DNA from 4 places in the Asticcacaulis solisilvae genome. Region 1 is predicted to be linked to each of the others. Evidence: predicted binding sites of a transcription regulator. Region 1 holds the regulator's gene; each other region holds the start of a gene.
What was found. Region 1 encodes LexA, which represses DNA repair genes until DNA is damaged. Its sites were predicted from a motif close to ATGTTCNCNANNTGTTCT; they were not measured.
Positions count from the first base shown of each region.

Region 2: the regulator LexA is predicted to act here: its motif matches at 1,785-1,802, upstream of recA (recombinase RecA).
Region 3: the regulator LexA is predicted to act here: its motif matches at 2,091-2,108, upstream of AB8717_RS01065 (putative DNA modification/repair radical SAM protein).
Region 4: the regulator LexA is predicted to act here: its motif matches at 2,011-2,028, upstream of ssb (single-stranded DNA-binding protein).

Region 1 covers NZ_CP166196.1:2,469,749-2,472,723, forward strand. The annotation lists gene AB8717_RS11685 (ComEC/Rec2 family competence protein) at 1-1,072, shown strand, start outside; gene lexA (transcriptional repressor LexA) at 1,066-1,761, opposite strand; gene trpC (indole-3-glycerol phosphate synthase TrpC) at 1,926-2,717, opposite strand; gene trpD (anthranilate phosphoribosyltransferase) at 2,915-2,975, opposite strand, start outside.
Region 2 covers NZ_CP166196.1:3,181,066-3,184,040, reverse strand. The annotation lists gene AB8717_RS15095 (hypothetical protein) at 15-1,631, opposite strand; gene recA (recombinase RecA) at 1,904-2,975, shown strand, end outside.
Region 3 covers NZ_CP166196.1:228,337-231,311, reverse strand. The annotation lists gene AB8717_RS01075 (ferritin-like domain-containing protein) at 1-1,607, opposite strand, end outside; gene cutA (divalent-cation tolerance protein CutA) at 1,713-1,973, opposite strand; gene AB8717_RS01065 (putative DNA modification/repair radical SAM protein) at 2,111-2,975, shown strand, end outside.
Region 4 covers NZ_CP166196.1:2,765,483-2,768,457, forward strand. The annotation lists gene AB8717_RS13120 (TonB-dependent receptor) at 1-1,079, opposite strand, end outside; gene ssb (single-stranded DNA-binding protein) at 1,358-1,861, opposite strand; gene AB8717_RS13130 (hypothetical protein) at 2,109-2,591, opposite strand; gene AB8717_RS13135 (hypothetical protein) at 2,658-2,975, opposite strand, start outside.

The DNA of each region.
Region 1 (2,975 bases):
CAAGGCCCTCAGCCTTCATTCACTGGCCATCGCGGCCCTCGTGGTCATGCTGCTGACCCCCGAAGCTGTCATCCAGCCGGGCTTCCAGATGTCGTTCGCGGCTACCGCCGCCTTGCTGGCCCTGGCCGAGGTCCATCACGCGCCGATCCGCGAAATCCACGTGCCCTGGTGGGTCAGGACCGTCCAGTCATCGATTGAAGGACTGTGGCTGTCGCTAAAGGTCAGTATTGTCGCCACGGCAGCGACGACGCCGTTCGCCATCGCTTATTTCAACCGCTTTTCGGTTTACGGGCTTGTGTCGAACCTGTTCGAAGCCCCGATCACCGCCGTCGTCATGCCGGCCCTGGCCATCGGTACCATCCTGTCGGCTACGCCCGTCGGCGTTTTTGCCTTGCGCATCGCCGCGTGCGGATTGTGGCTGATCGGCAAGGTCGCCGCCATCGTCTCAGGCATTCCCGGCGCGGTTCTCAACTGGCCGGCGGCGCCCGATTACGTCCTGGCTATTTCGTTCCTGGGCGTGGTGTGGGCCTGCCTTGTCCGCGGGCGAATGCGATGGCTGGGCCTGGTTCCGGCGCTGAGCATCCTGTGGTGGCCGCGCCTGCCGGCAACGGACGTCTGGATCGATCCCACCGGCGGCAATGCCGCCATTCGCACCGGCGCACAGGCCTATGTGCTGCGGCCCAAGGTCAAGCGCTACGGCTTTGAACAATGGTCGCAGCGCTATGGCCTGAAGCCGGCCGATATCGCGGCGCGCGACTATGACTGTTCGGGGTATGCCTGCACGCCGTTGCCGGACGCGAAACTGCGCATCGGCTTCTGGTTTTCCAACAGGCCGCCATCGGCGATTGCCCTGGATACCCTTTGCCTCAACAGCGACCTCGTGGTGTTGCGAAGCCCGCTGGCCGACTGGCCGGACACATGCCATGGCGTGAACCACATTTCGTCGGGCGATTTCCGCCGGCTGGGCGCGATGGAACTGACACGCGCCGGTGCGTCATGGACGATAAAGGCCGCGCAGCCCCTGCGCGGCCATAGACCCTGGTCAGAACCTTCCGAAGCCGAAGATCAGTGATAGCGGCGCATCAGGCCGACCAGACGGCCCTGAACGCTGACCTCGTCGGCATTGTAGATACGCGTTTTGTAAGCCGGGTTGGCGGCCTCCAACGCGATCGACGCACCCTTCTTGCGCAGGCGCTTGAGCGTCGCCGTGTCGCCGTCGACCAGGGCCACGACGATCTCGCCCGACTGGGCGGTATCGGTCTTCTTGATGATGACGAAGTCACCGTCGAGAATGCCGGCATTGATCATCGAATCGCCTTCGATCTCGAGCAGATAGTGCTCACCGGCCCCCAGCATGACTTCGGGAACCTTCAGACGATCGCGTTCCTGGCCCATGGCCTCGATCGGCACGCCAGCGGCGATCTTGCCAAGCAGCGGCAGTTCGCGCGTATCGTCGTTGACCGGGCGGACAGCGTCCGGGCGCTTGCCTTCGACGACCTGCGGCACAAAGGCCTGGCGGCCGCGCGGCGGCGCCGAGGTCGTCGCCTGGTCGGGCAGCTTGATGACCTCCAGCGCGCGAGCGCGGTGGGCGAGGCGGCGGATGAAGCCGCGTTCCTCAAGGGCGGTGATCAGCCGGTGGATGCCCGACTTCGACGCCAGATCCAGCGCCTCCTTCATTTCGTCGAAGGACGGCGACACGCCGCTCTCCTTGATGCGCTCGTGAATGAACATCAGGAGTTCGCGTTGTTTGGTCGTCAGCATGATGGACACCTGTCTTGATCTTGCCTGTTCTTACCGCATACCGGTGAACAAGCCATGAACATATGGCAAGTGTTCTGTGTGTGTTCTAATCGATTGTCAAGGGGGCAAATGGTTAACGCCCGCGCTGAAGGCGCGAAGCGTTAGCGCAAGCCAAAAGCTACAGTTCAGCCGCCCAGCAACGCCTTCGTTGCCGCTGTAACGTCGCCTTGACGCATAAGGCTTTCACCGACCAGCATCGCCGTGGCGCCTGTGTTGGAGAGGCGCTTGACGTCGTCATGCGTGAAGATACCGCTTTCGGCGACCAGGACGTGGTCCTTGGTGACCATGCCGGCCAGGTCTTCGGTGACCTTCAGGTCGACGTGGAAATCCCTGAGATTGCGGTTATTTATGCCGATCAGCTTGGACTCGAGCTTAAGCGCGCGCTCCATTTCGGCGGCGTCGTGAACCTCGACCAGGGCGTCCATGCCGTAGTGCTTCGCAGCCGCGATCAGGTCTTCGGCCAGTTCGTCGTCGATCATCGCCATGATGACCAGGATCGCATCGGCACCGATGGCGCGCGATTCGGTCACCTGCCAGGTATCGACCAGGAATTCCTTGCGGATGCAGGGCAGGGATACGGCCTGGCGCGCCGACTGGAAGTGGCTTTCATGCCCCATGAAGCTGGGATTGTCGGTCAGGATCGACAGGCACGACGCGCCGCCCTTTTCATAGGCCTGCGCCAGGAAGGGCGGATCGAAGTCCTCGCGAATCAGACCCTTGGACGGCGATGCCTTCTTGATCTCGGCGATCAGCGACAGGCCATTGTCAGGTTTGTTGCGCACCAGGGCCTTCATGAAGCCGCGCGTCGGGCCGATATGCTCGATCTGCGATTCGAGGTCGTCGAGCGTCGTCGACGTCCGGCGATTGGCCACGTCTTCGCGCTTGTAGGTCGCGATTTTTTCCAGGATATCCAGCATTGCGCCCTCCAAGCCGTGCTGTGCGATCACGGTCGCGACGCTAACACGCTTCACAAATTACACTACTCACACTTTCCGTTATGGCGAACGGCGGCGTGAGCGTTACCATTTTCATCTTTTGAAATCAAATCAGGGACTTTTATGGCATCTCTGATGATTGACTTTACGGGTAGCGCTTCACTTTTCTCGCAGCCGCGTCACGCGGTCACGGCAATCAGCGTGTCCAGAGCCTTGCGGGCGCGCCCGTCGTCGATCACG
Region 2 (2,975 bases), 710 kb from region 1:
AACGGCAATGGGGCTCACCTGCCGGGCGCGGCGGTCAACGCCGCCTGGGTCTGTGGCAGGGCCAGGATATCGGCGCACGGCACGATCTTTCCGGGCTGGGCGATGGCGGTGATATAGGCCCGGACGCTGGGGGCATAGTTGTCGACGTAGCGGCTCCGCGTCTTGCCGGGGATCAGCGAGAAGCTCTGATCGACCAGGGTCTGGGCGCCGATATAGTCCTTTACCTCCGAGGCGTCGGCAAAGCCCGAGAAGTCGAAATAGCAACGCTTATGGGCGAACGGCATGACCTGGCGGATGAAGTCGGCGGCAGACTGCGGCTGGAGGTCCGGGCCTCCGTGTGGGCTGAGCACGGGGGTCTGCGGCCCGTAATTGATCTCTTCGACCGTATCCATGACCCCCATTCGGCCGTCGGGGGGCGGCAACTGGAAGAAGACCATCATGTCGGCGGCCGGCGCCCTGGAGCGCATAGCCGTGACGCCGGCCGCCGGCAATGCGTAGTCATGGCGCATCAGGCGTGTGATCGAGTCGGGAATGGCGGTGCCGTCGGCATAGACGGCTGAAAAGACGCCGGAAACCAGGATGGCGGCGACGGGCAGGGCACGGTTGCGTTTCAGGTGGACGTAAAGACCGGCCAGGCCCGCGGCCATCAGCGAAATACCGTACCCGATGGTGCGCGTGCCGAAGGGGTCGAACAGGGTGCGGGCGCGCAGTATGAAGGCCAGCGCCAGGAAGCCAGCGCCGGCCAGCAACAGGAAGGTGGCGGCGGAGTCTTTCCGGTCGGGCGGCGAAAAACGTATCTGCCGCCAGCCGAGGACGATCAGGATGACGAGGGCGGCCACAACCCATATGGCGATACCGGCAAAGGCCTGCACGAAATCGGCGCAGATCAGGTAGAAGCTTTCCGGCGCCGGCACGCGTGGCATGCCGGTGCCGAAGCCCGTCGTTTCGCGGTTGAACTCGTGATAGGCGACGAACAGCAGGCCGGTAACGGCAAAGGCCGGCAGGGCGCGGATGGCGGTCTTGCGGTCGAAGGCGATCCAGGTCGACAGCCACAGGATAAGGGCAAAGGGCGCGAAGACATATCGCGCGAGGCAGCCCAGCACCAAAAAGACGCCGAGCAGGACGTGATTCTTCCAGTCGTTGCGCGCCGACAGCCGCGTTATGGCGAAAAGCGCGCCGGAAAAGCAGAAAAAGAGCAGGTTTTCCGACCAGGTATAGAGCCCGATCAGCAGGACGACGGGATTGAGCACGCAGACGGCCGCCATCAAAGGATTCTTCGATGCCTTCCACAGCATGAAAAAGCTGCCGGACAGCAGGAGCAGGTTGGCGATCTTGCTGCTGACGACCAGGGTGGAAAAATCGGTATTGGGCGCGGTCAGCCCCAGAATCATCGGATATCCGGCTGGATATACGGCCAGGTATTCGCCGTGCAGGCGGAAGCCCTGGCCGTGCCGGAAGGTCTGGGCCAGCAGCATGTAGTACCACGAATCGACGCTGATATAGCCGAACAGGATGCCGAACAGCGCGGTCAGGGCCATCACCGCGACGACAGCCGCTGCGAAGACAAGGGGGCGGTTGATCCGGCTTTCGATGCGGGTCAGGCTGCCGATCAGGCGTGCTCGGGATATCATGCGCCGTCCTTTCGATGCCGATAAGGACTATATAGCGGGTATATCCCGCAAGTCACAGTTTGTCGCGCACTGTGTCAAAATGAAAAGCCACGAAAATTCAAAAGGATGGTGCTGGGCGCTTTCGCGGCGTTCCGGCCGGTGAAATATTTAATGAGAACATCTTGCGAACATGGAACAAAAAGAGTACACAGGTTTTGTCGATAAATTGAAGACACATCGCAGAACGAACTGGCCCTCGGGCGAGGGAATCTGACATAGGAAGGTTTGGTTTTATGTCTCAGGCAATGTTGAAACTCGTGGGTAAGAACGAAACGGAAAAGCAACGCGCGCTCGAAGCCGCTCTGGCGCAGATCGATCGCGCCTTCGGCAAGGGCTCGGTGATGAAACTGGGCGCCAATGGCGTCGTCGAGCAGATCGAGTCGATTTCGACCGGCTCGCTGGGCCTAGACATGGCGCTGGGCATCGGCGGCCTGCCCAAGGGCCGCGTCATTGAAATCTACGGTCCGGAATCGTCGGGCAAGACGACCCTGGCCCTGCATACGGTCGCTGAAATCCAGAAGGCGGGAGGCACCGCGGCCTTCGTCGACGCCGAACACGCGCTCGACCCGGTCTATGCGCAGAAGCTGGGCGTCAATCTCGACGACCTGCTGGTCTCGCAGCCGGACAACGGCGAACAGGCGCTGGAAATCACCGATACGCTGGTCCGTTCGGGCGCCGTCGATATCGTCGTCGTCGACTCGGTGGCCGCGTTGACTCCGCGTGCCGAAATCGAAGGCGACATGGGTGACAGCCTGCCGGGTCTTCAGGCGCGTTTGATGTCGCAAGCCCTGCGCAAGCTGACGGGTTCGATCTCCAAGTCGAAGTGCATCGTCATCTTCATCAACCAGATCCGCATGAAGATCGGCGTCATGTACGGCTCGCCGGAAACAACGACGGGCGGCAACGCGCTGAAATTCTACGCCTCGGTTCGCCTCGACATCCGCCGCACCGGCTCGATCAAGGTGCGTGACGAAGTCATCGGCAACAACGTTAAGGTCAAGGTCGTCAAGAACAAGATCGCCCCGCCGTTCCGCGAAGTCGAATTCGACATCCTGTACGGCCATGGCATTTCGAAGATCGGTGAAATCATCGATCTCGGCGTCAAGGCCGGCCTCGTCGAAAAGTCGGGCTCCTGGTACTCGTTCAACTCGACGCGTATCGGCCAGGGCCGCGACAATGCACGCGACTTCCTCAAGGCCAATCCGGACATGTGCGCCGAGATCGAAAAGGGTATCCGCAACAAGTCGGTCGCCTTGTCGGAAGAACTGCTGGGCACGCCGGAAGCCGACGCCAACGAGGGCGACG
Region 3 (2,975 bases), 1.9 Mb from region 1:
CACTCGTCGGCCCGGGTCTTGCCGCGATAGGCAATGGCACCAGATGGACAGTCGTGGGCGATCCGCACCAAAAGGTCGGCGTCACTTTCGTCCGGGTGCAGCCAGGGGCCCTCGACATTGGCGATAAAGGTCTTGGGTGCGCCGGTAACGCAGAAGCGCGAATGGACGCAGCGCTTCATGTCTACCACCAGGGTGATGTCCTGGCCTTCGACGATTTCCGGCGCCGAATTTGAACCTTGCGCGACGGCGTCGGCCTGGTTTTCGCTCTGCGAAGCCGTTGCTTCGGTCTTCAGCGATTCCGATTTCGCCGGCGCTTCGGGTTTATCTGAAGTGTCCACCTGTGCGTCCCCCTGAACGTTGAACTTTTCCAGTGCCTGGCCAAGATTGGCGTGAATGGTTTCAAGGCTCGACACGGCCCTGGCCACGCGCGGCGTCTGCTGAAGCGACTTGCCGCCCTGGGCGAGGTCTTGGATCCGCCCTTTCAGCACCTCGAAGACCGCCGGGAAGGCTTTCGGCGCCATCAGCGTGCGCAATGTCGCGAAGCTCAGGCCCGCATTGCAGTCGTCGCTATCGTTGGCTTTCAACCGCGCCAGTTCGCGCGCCAGCGGATCGAGGGCCATCATCATGTCGATCGCCGTATTGATCATCAGGCGCTTTTCGGTGACGTCGGTCGCAGCAAAGCCCTGCGCCAGGAAACGCAGCATGTGATTATAGACGGCGTTGCCGAGATCCAGCACCTGGCGCGCATCCTCGCGCTCGATCCATACGCGGTCTTCCGGGTTCTGGATCGGCTTGCGCATGACCGGGTTCGACGCCACCGGATGACCCGGTTTGAAGTCTGGATCGCGCGCCAGGATCGCGTCATAGGATTCGCGGATCTTGACGAAGCGCGCATAGTGACATCCGGCGCTGTTGTTCGACGCGCCTTCGCCCTGCTCGACGATGGTTTCAATGGCGCGGCAGGCCGAGGCAAGATCGGTGATCCGCACCAGACCGGTCAGGGTCAGGATGTTCGGACAGACCTGGAGCGCCGGATCGCCGCAGAACAGGGCCGGTTCCCCCATTTCGGCCGCCAGCTGCTTCAACGCGTCCTCGACCGACCGGTAGAGGTGACCGACCGTGCGATAGTCCTGCGCCGACGGCATCAGCCGGATGCCGCGCAAGCCCCGTGAATATGTCGGACGCTGATCGAAGCCCTGGCCGTCGGGCTCGTCGCTGCCTTCGGGGCGTTCCAGATAGATAAAGTGTTGCAGGGTGTCGCGATTGAACGGCGCCAGCCGCACCTGGAGGTCCGCCGGATGATAGCCGTTCGACACCGGAAAGTTCGGCCGGTGCAGATGCGCCACGCCGCCCAGCGCATTCATCAGGTTCGACACCAGGGTCAGGTGCGTCATCTCATCGATGGCGACATCGACGATGGCGCGCTGCCAGCCACGGATTTCCTTCTGGATTTCAGGATCAATGCCGTCGTCTGGCTCGGTCTTCAGCGACCAGGCGGCGTAGAGATAGCAGCACATAAGGTTATGCTCGATCTCGGCCGCCTCGCTCAACGTATCAAGCAACTGCTCGCGGTGGCGGATGATGATCGGCGGTTCTTCAGCGGCCATCAGGTATCGCTCCAGGAAGAAAGGGATTTTACGCGATACTGAAGAAACCTATAGCACCGGGCTTTTCCGTGCGTACAGGCCGCCGGATGGCCGGGTTGACGCCGGTCACGCAATCGTGTCGCGCAGCCAGGCTTCGTACTCTGTGCTGACCCACACGACCGGCTGGGCGAGAATCTCGGGCACATCGTAGCTGTGGTGTTTTTTCACCAGGGCTTCAATCGCCGCAAGTTTGTCCGCCACGGTCTTGGCGGTCAACATGATCTCGGCCGAGGTCTCGATCTCGCCCTGCCAGGCATAGGTGCTTGCGATGGGGTGCGTCTGCACGCACGCCGCAAGTCTGGCTTCGACCAGACGTCGCGCCAGCATTTGCGCCTCGGCGCCGGACCCGCAGGCAATGGAAACGGTGACGATATCGGCTGCCATGTCCCAGCATAACGATCACTTTATCGCCGCGCCAGCCTTGGCCGTTGACTTCGCGCAATCAGAACATATCATGAACATTTATGAAGCGCACTCTCAAAGAAAAGCTGGCCATCCTGTCCGACGCCGCCAAGTACGATGCCTCCTGCGCGTCGTCCGGCACGACAAAGCGCAATTCGGCGAAGTCGGGCGGGCTGGGATCGACCGAAGGGTCCGGCATCTGCCACGCCTATGCGCCAGATGGGCGGTGCATATCGCTGCTCAAGATCCTGATGACCAATGTTTGCATCTACGACTGCGCCTATTGCATCAACCGGTCGTCGTCGAATGTCGAGCGCGCGCGGTTCACGCCGGAAGAGGTCGAGTGGCTGACGCTCGAATTCTATCGCCGCAACTATATCGAAGGCCTGTTCCTGTCGTCGGGCATTATCCGCAATTCCGACTACACGATGGAGCAGATGGTGCGCATCGCCCGCGATCTGCGCATCGTGCACAATTTCCAGGGCTATATCCACCTCAAGACCATCCCGGAGGCGTCGGCCAAACTGATCGAGGAGGCCGGGCTGTTCGCCGACCGTTTGTCGATCAATATCGAACTCCCGACCGATGCCGGCGTCGAAAAATTCGCCCCGCAGAAACACCCGGCCAATATCCGCAAATCGATGGGCGAACTGAAGACGCACATCGATGCAGCGTCCGAACCGACCCTGCGGACAAAACAGCGCAAGCGTTTCGCCCCGGCCGGCCAAAGCACGCAGATGATTATCGGCGCCGATCCGGCGACAGACGCCACCATCCTCGGCACCAGCGCCGGACTATACGGCACCTATCAGCTCAGGCGCGTCTATTATTCGGCCTTTTCGCCCATTCCCGATGCGTCGTCCTTGCTGCCGCCGGCCAGGCCGCCGCTGATGCGCGAACACAGGCTTTACCAGGCCGACTGGCTCT
Region 4 (2,975 bases), 300 kb from region 1:
GTCGGCGTGATAAAGCCGTCGATCTTCGCGCCCATGAAGGGCGAGGTATTTTTCACGATCGCATAGACGCCGGTCCGGTAGGCCGCGTTGCGCGATTCGGTGTCGTTGGCCTGATAGAGGCCGTAGGCGAACAGGTGGTCCCTGATGATCGGGCCGCCCAGCTCAACCGACAGCGAATTGTTCTGCGTCTTCGCATAGGCGCCGCGGCTGGCATAGGTGTTCAACTGGTCGTTCTGCAGCTGCATCGGCTGATAGTTGCCGTGAACCGCCATCGTGAAGGTGTTGGTGCCCGACTTGGTCGTGGCGTTGACGACACCGCCCGTCGCGCGGCCGAATTCCGCCTGGTAGCCGCCGGTCTTGACTTCGATCGTCTTGTAGAAGTCGAACGGTACATTGACCGCGCCGACATAGTTGTCGGGGTTGGTGATGTTGAGGCCGTCAATATAATAGGCGTTTTCGGCGACCGAACCGCCGCCGAACGACGCGACGGCATAATCGTCGCTGCCGACCGTAAATCCGGGATTGCCCGCGACAACGCCCGGCGCCAGCAGGGTCACCCCCGACAGGGTGCGCGCGATCGGCTGGCGCGCGGCCAGGGTATCGACATCGACCGTCAACCCGGTCGTCGTCCGGGTGAAGTCCTGGCGCGCCCTGCCCTTGACGACGACCGTCGGCTGAGAGCCCGTGGCGGTCAGGGGAACGGAAAGCCGCGCTTCCTCGGAGATGACGATTGTCAGGCCCGTCTTGTAGTCGTCGTAACCAGGCGCCCGGACAGTAACGTCGTAGTCGCCGGGCTCCAGCCCGGTGCCCGAAAACCGGCCTGAAGCGCTCGATGTCAGGGTCAGCGCCAGTCTGCGGGCCCGGGAGGTCAACACCAGGGTCGCACCGTTTACAGGTTTGCCGGACGCATCGGTGACACGGCCGGAAACGGCGCCTGACGTATAGTCCTGGGCGCTCGCCACCGTCGGCCCGAGGCTTGAAAGCATGACCAACGGCAGGGCCAGCCCGGTCAGCATGCCGCCGCACAAGGTCGTAACCGTCAACGCCTTGCGCGCCGATGTCGTTTTCGCAAATTTCATAAATGTCCCACCGGCGTGACCGGCAGCTCCACAAGAGGCTCAAACCCGCCGGGGACAATAGTAACAATCGCCACCACTTTCCTCCAGGCCAGAGGAAAGCGTTACATAAAATGGTGAATCTTCCGCAAATTTCAGAAAAACGGCGCGATCAAGAGATTAAACGAGAAATAATTACTGTATAGTATTTTAAGATACTACATCCTCAGCCGGGTTGCACCAAAACAAAGGCCCGGCAGTCACGAACTACCGGGCCCGCTCAGCAATGATAAACGCCGGGTCTAGAACGGAATTTCGTCGTCGAGATCGAAGCTCTGGGCCGGCTGCTTGGAGGTCTGCTTCGGACCGGCCGAGGCCGGGGCGCCGCCACCGTAGGAATCTTCATAGTCGTTGTAGCCGCCGCCGGACGAGGCGCCACCACCGCCCTGGTCACCGCGGCCACCGAGCAGCGTCAGGTTGCCATTGAAGCGTTGCAGGACGATTTCGGTCGTGTACTTTTCCTGGCCCTGCTGGTCGGTCCACTTGCGCGTTTGCAGGCTGCCCTCCAGATAGACGGTCGAGCCCTTGCGCAAGTATTGCTCGGCGATCTTAGCCAGGTTGTCGTTGAAAATGACGACGCGGTGCCATTCGGTCTTTTCCTTGCGCTCGCCGGTCGCCTTGTCGCGCCACTGTTCCGACGTAGCGACCGTCAGGTTGGCGACGCGCTCGCCCGAGTTCAGGGTGCGGATTTCCGGATCCTTGCCCAGATTGCCGATGATGATGACCTTGTTGACGCTTCCCGCCATTTGACTTGCCTTTCCGAACTGCCGCACCAGGCTTTTTGCCCGCCACGACACACATGCGGTGAAAATCCGCGAATCTGACCGAGACTAGAACCTTCCGGAGCGAATTCCAACGCATCGCCCGTGGATGAATTAACTTTCCTGTTAATCATTTGTTCCCTATTTGTACCACACCGCGATGAAGGCCGCCAGCAAAAAAGAAAGCGCCTCCCGAAAGGGAGGCGCTCTGTCAGCACAAAATAGGGTGCGTCTACTTGGCCGGCGCCGCGTCCGGCGCCTTGGGAAGATCCTTGGGCACAACGATGGTTTCCGGTTTACCGCCATCGGTCTGGGTGTCGTCGACATGGGCGGCGCTGGGCGAAACCAGCTGGTTGCCGGCGACGACCAGGAACGGGAACTGCGGCCCGTCATACTTGGTCGCCATGCGCACTTCGCCATTGGCTGCGAACAGGAAGGTGCCCTGATAGACGCCTTCGGTCACCGGGCCCGCCGTGCCCGTCGTCATGAAGCCGCGGCGGACATTGTAGATTTCGACGGCGCAGTGCTCCAGATCCGGCACATTGCGCCTGACCTCGTTGAACTTGAGCTTGTCGTGGCCGTTCTTGTCCTTGCCGACATGGCCGATGAAGTAGCAGACGCCTTCGTCGCGCGGCGGCTTGACCTCGTCGCAGGCCGAAAGCGTCACAAGTCCCATGCCCATAAGGCTGAAAAGCACGACTGATGAAATGCGCATGGGGGTCCCCGTGAATCTTGTAATCCGTACCGGTACTTAATCACGCCCCGGGAGGAAAGTCAGCCCCTACTTCACCATGGGGACGGCACAGCCCTGCCCCTGGTCGACCAGGGTGCGGAAGGTCGCATTGTCGTCCGAAACCTCGACGCGGTGCGGCACCAGGCGCAGGGTCTTTTCGCCCCAGCGGCCGTATTGGGCCGAGCCCGGCGACACGCAGCGGCCGTCGTAAAGCAGGCGCGCGCACTGGCCGAGCGTCAGCGAATCCGACAGGCGGTTCCATTCGTTGCCGCTGTAGCGCAGGCAGGCAGCCGTCGGTCCTTGCGCGGCTTGGGTATCCGGCACCACTTCGGCCGCATCGCCCGGCGCCGCCGGATTGGCGGTGGC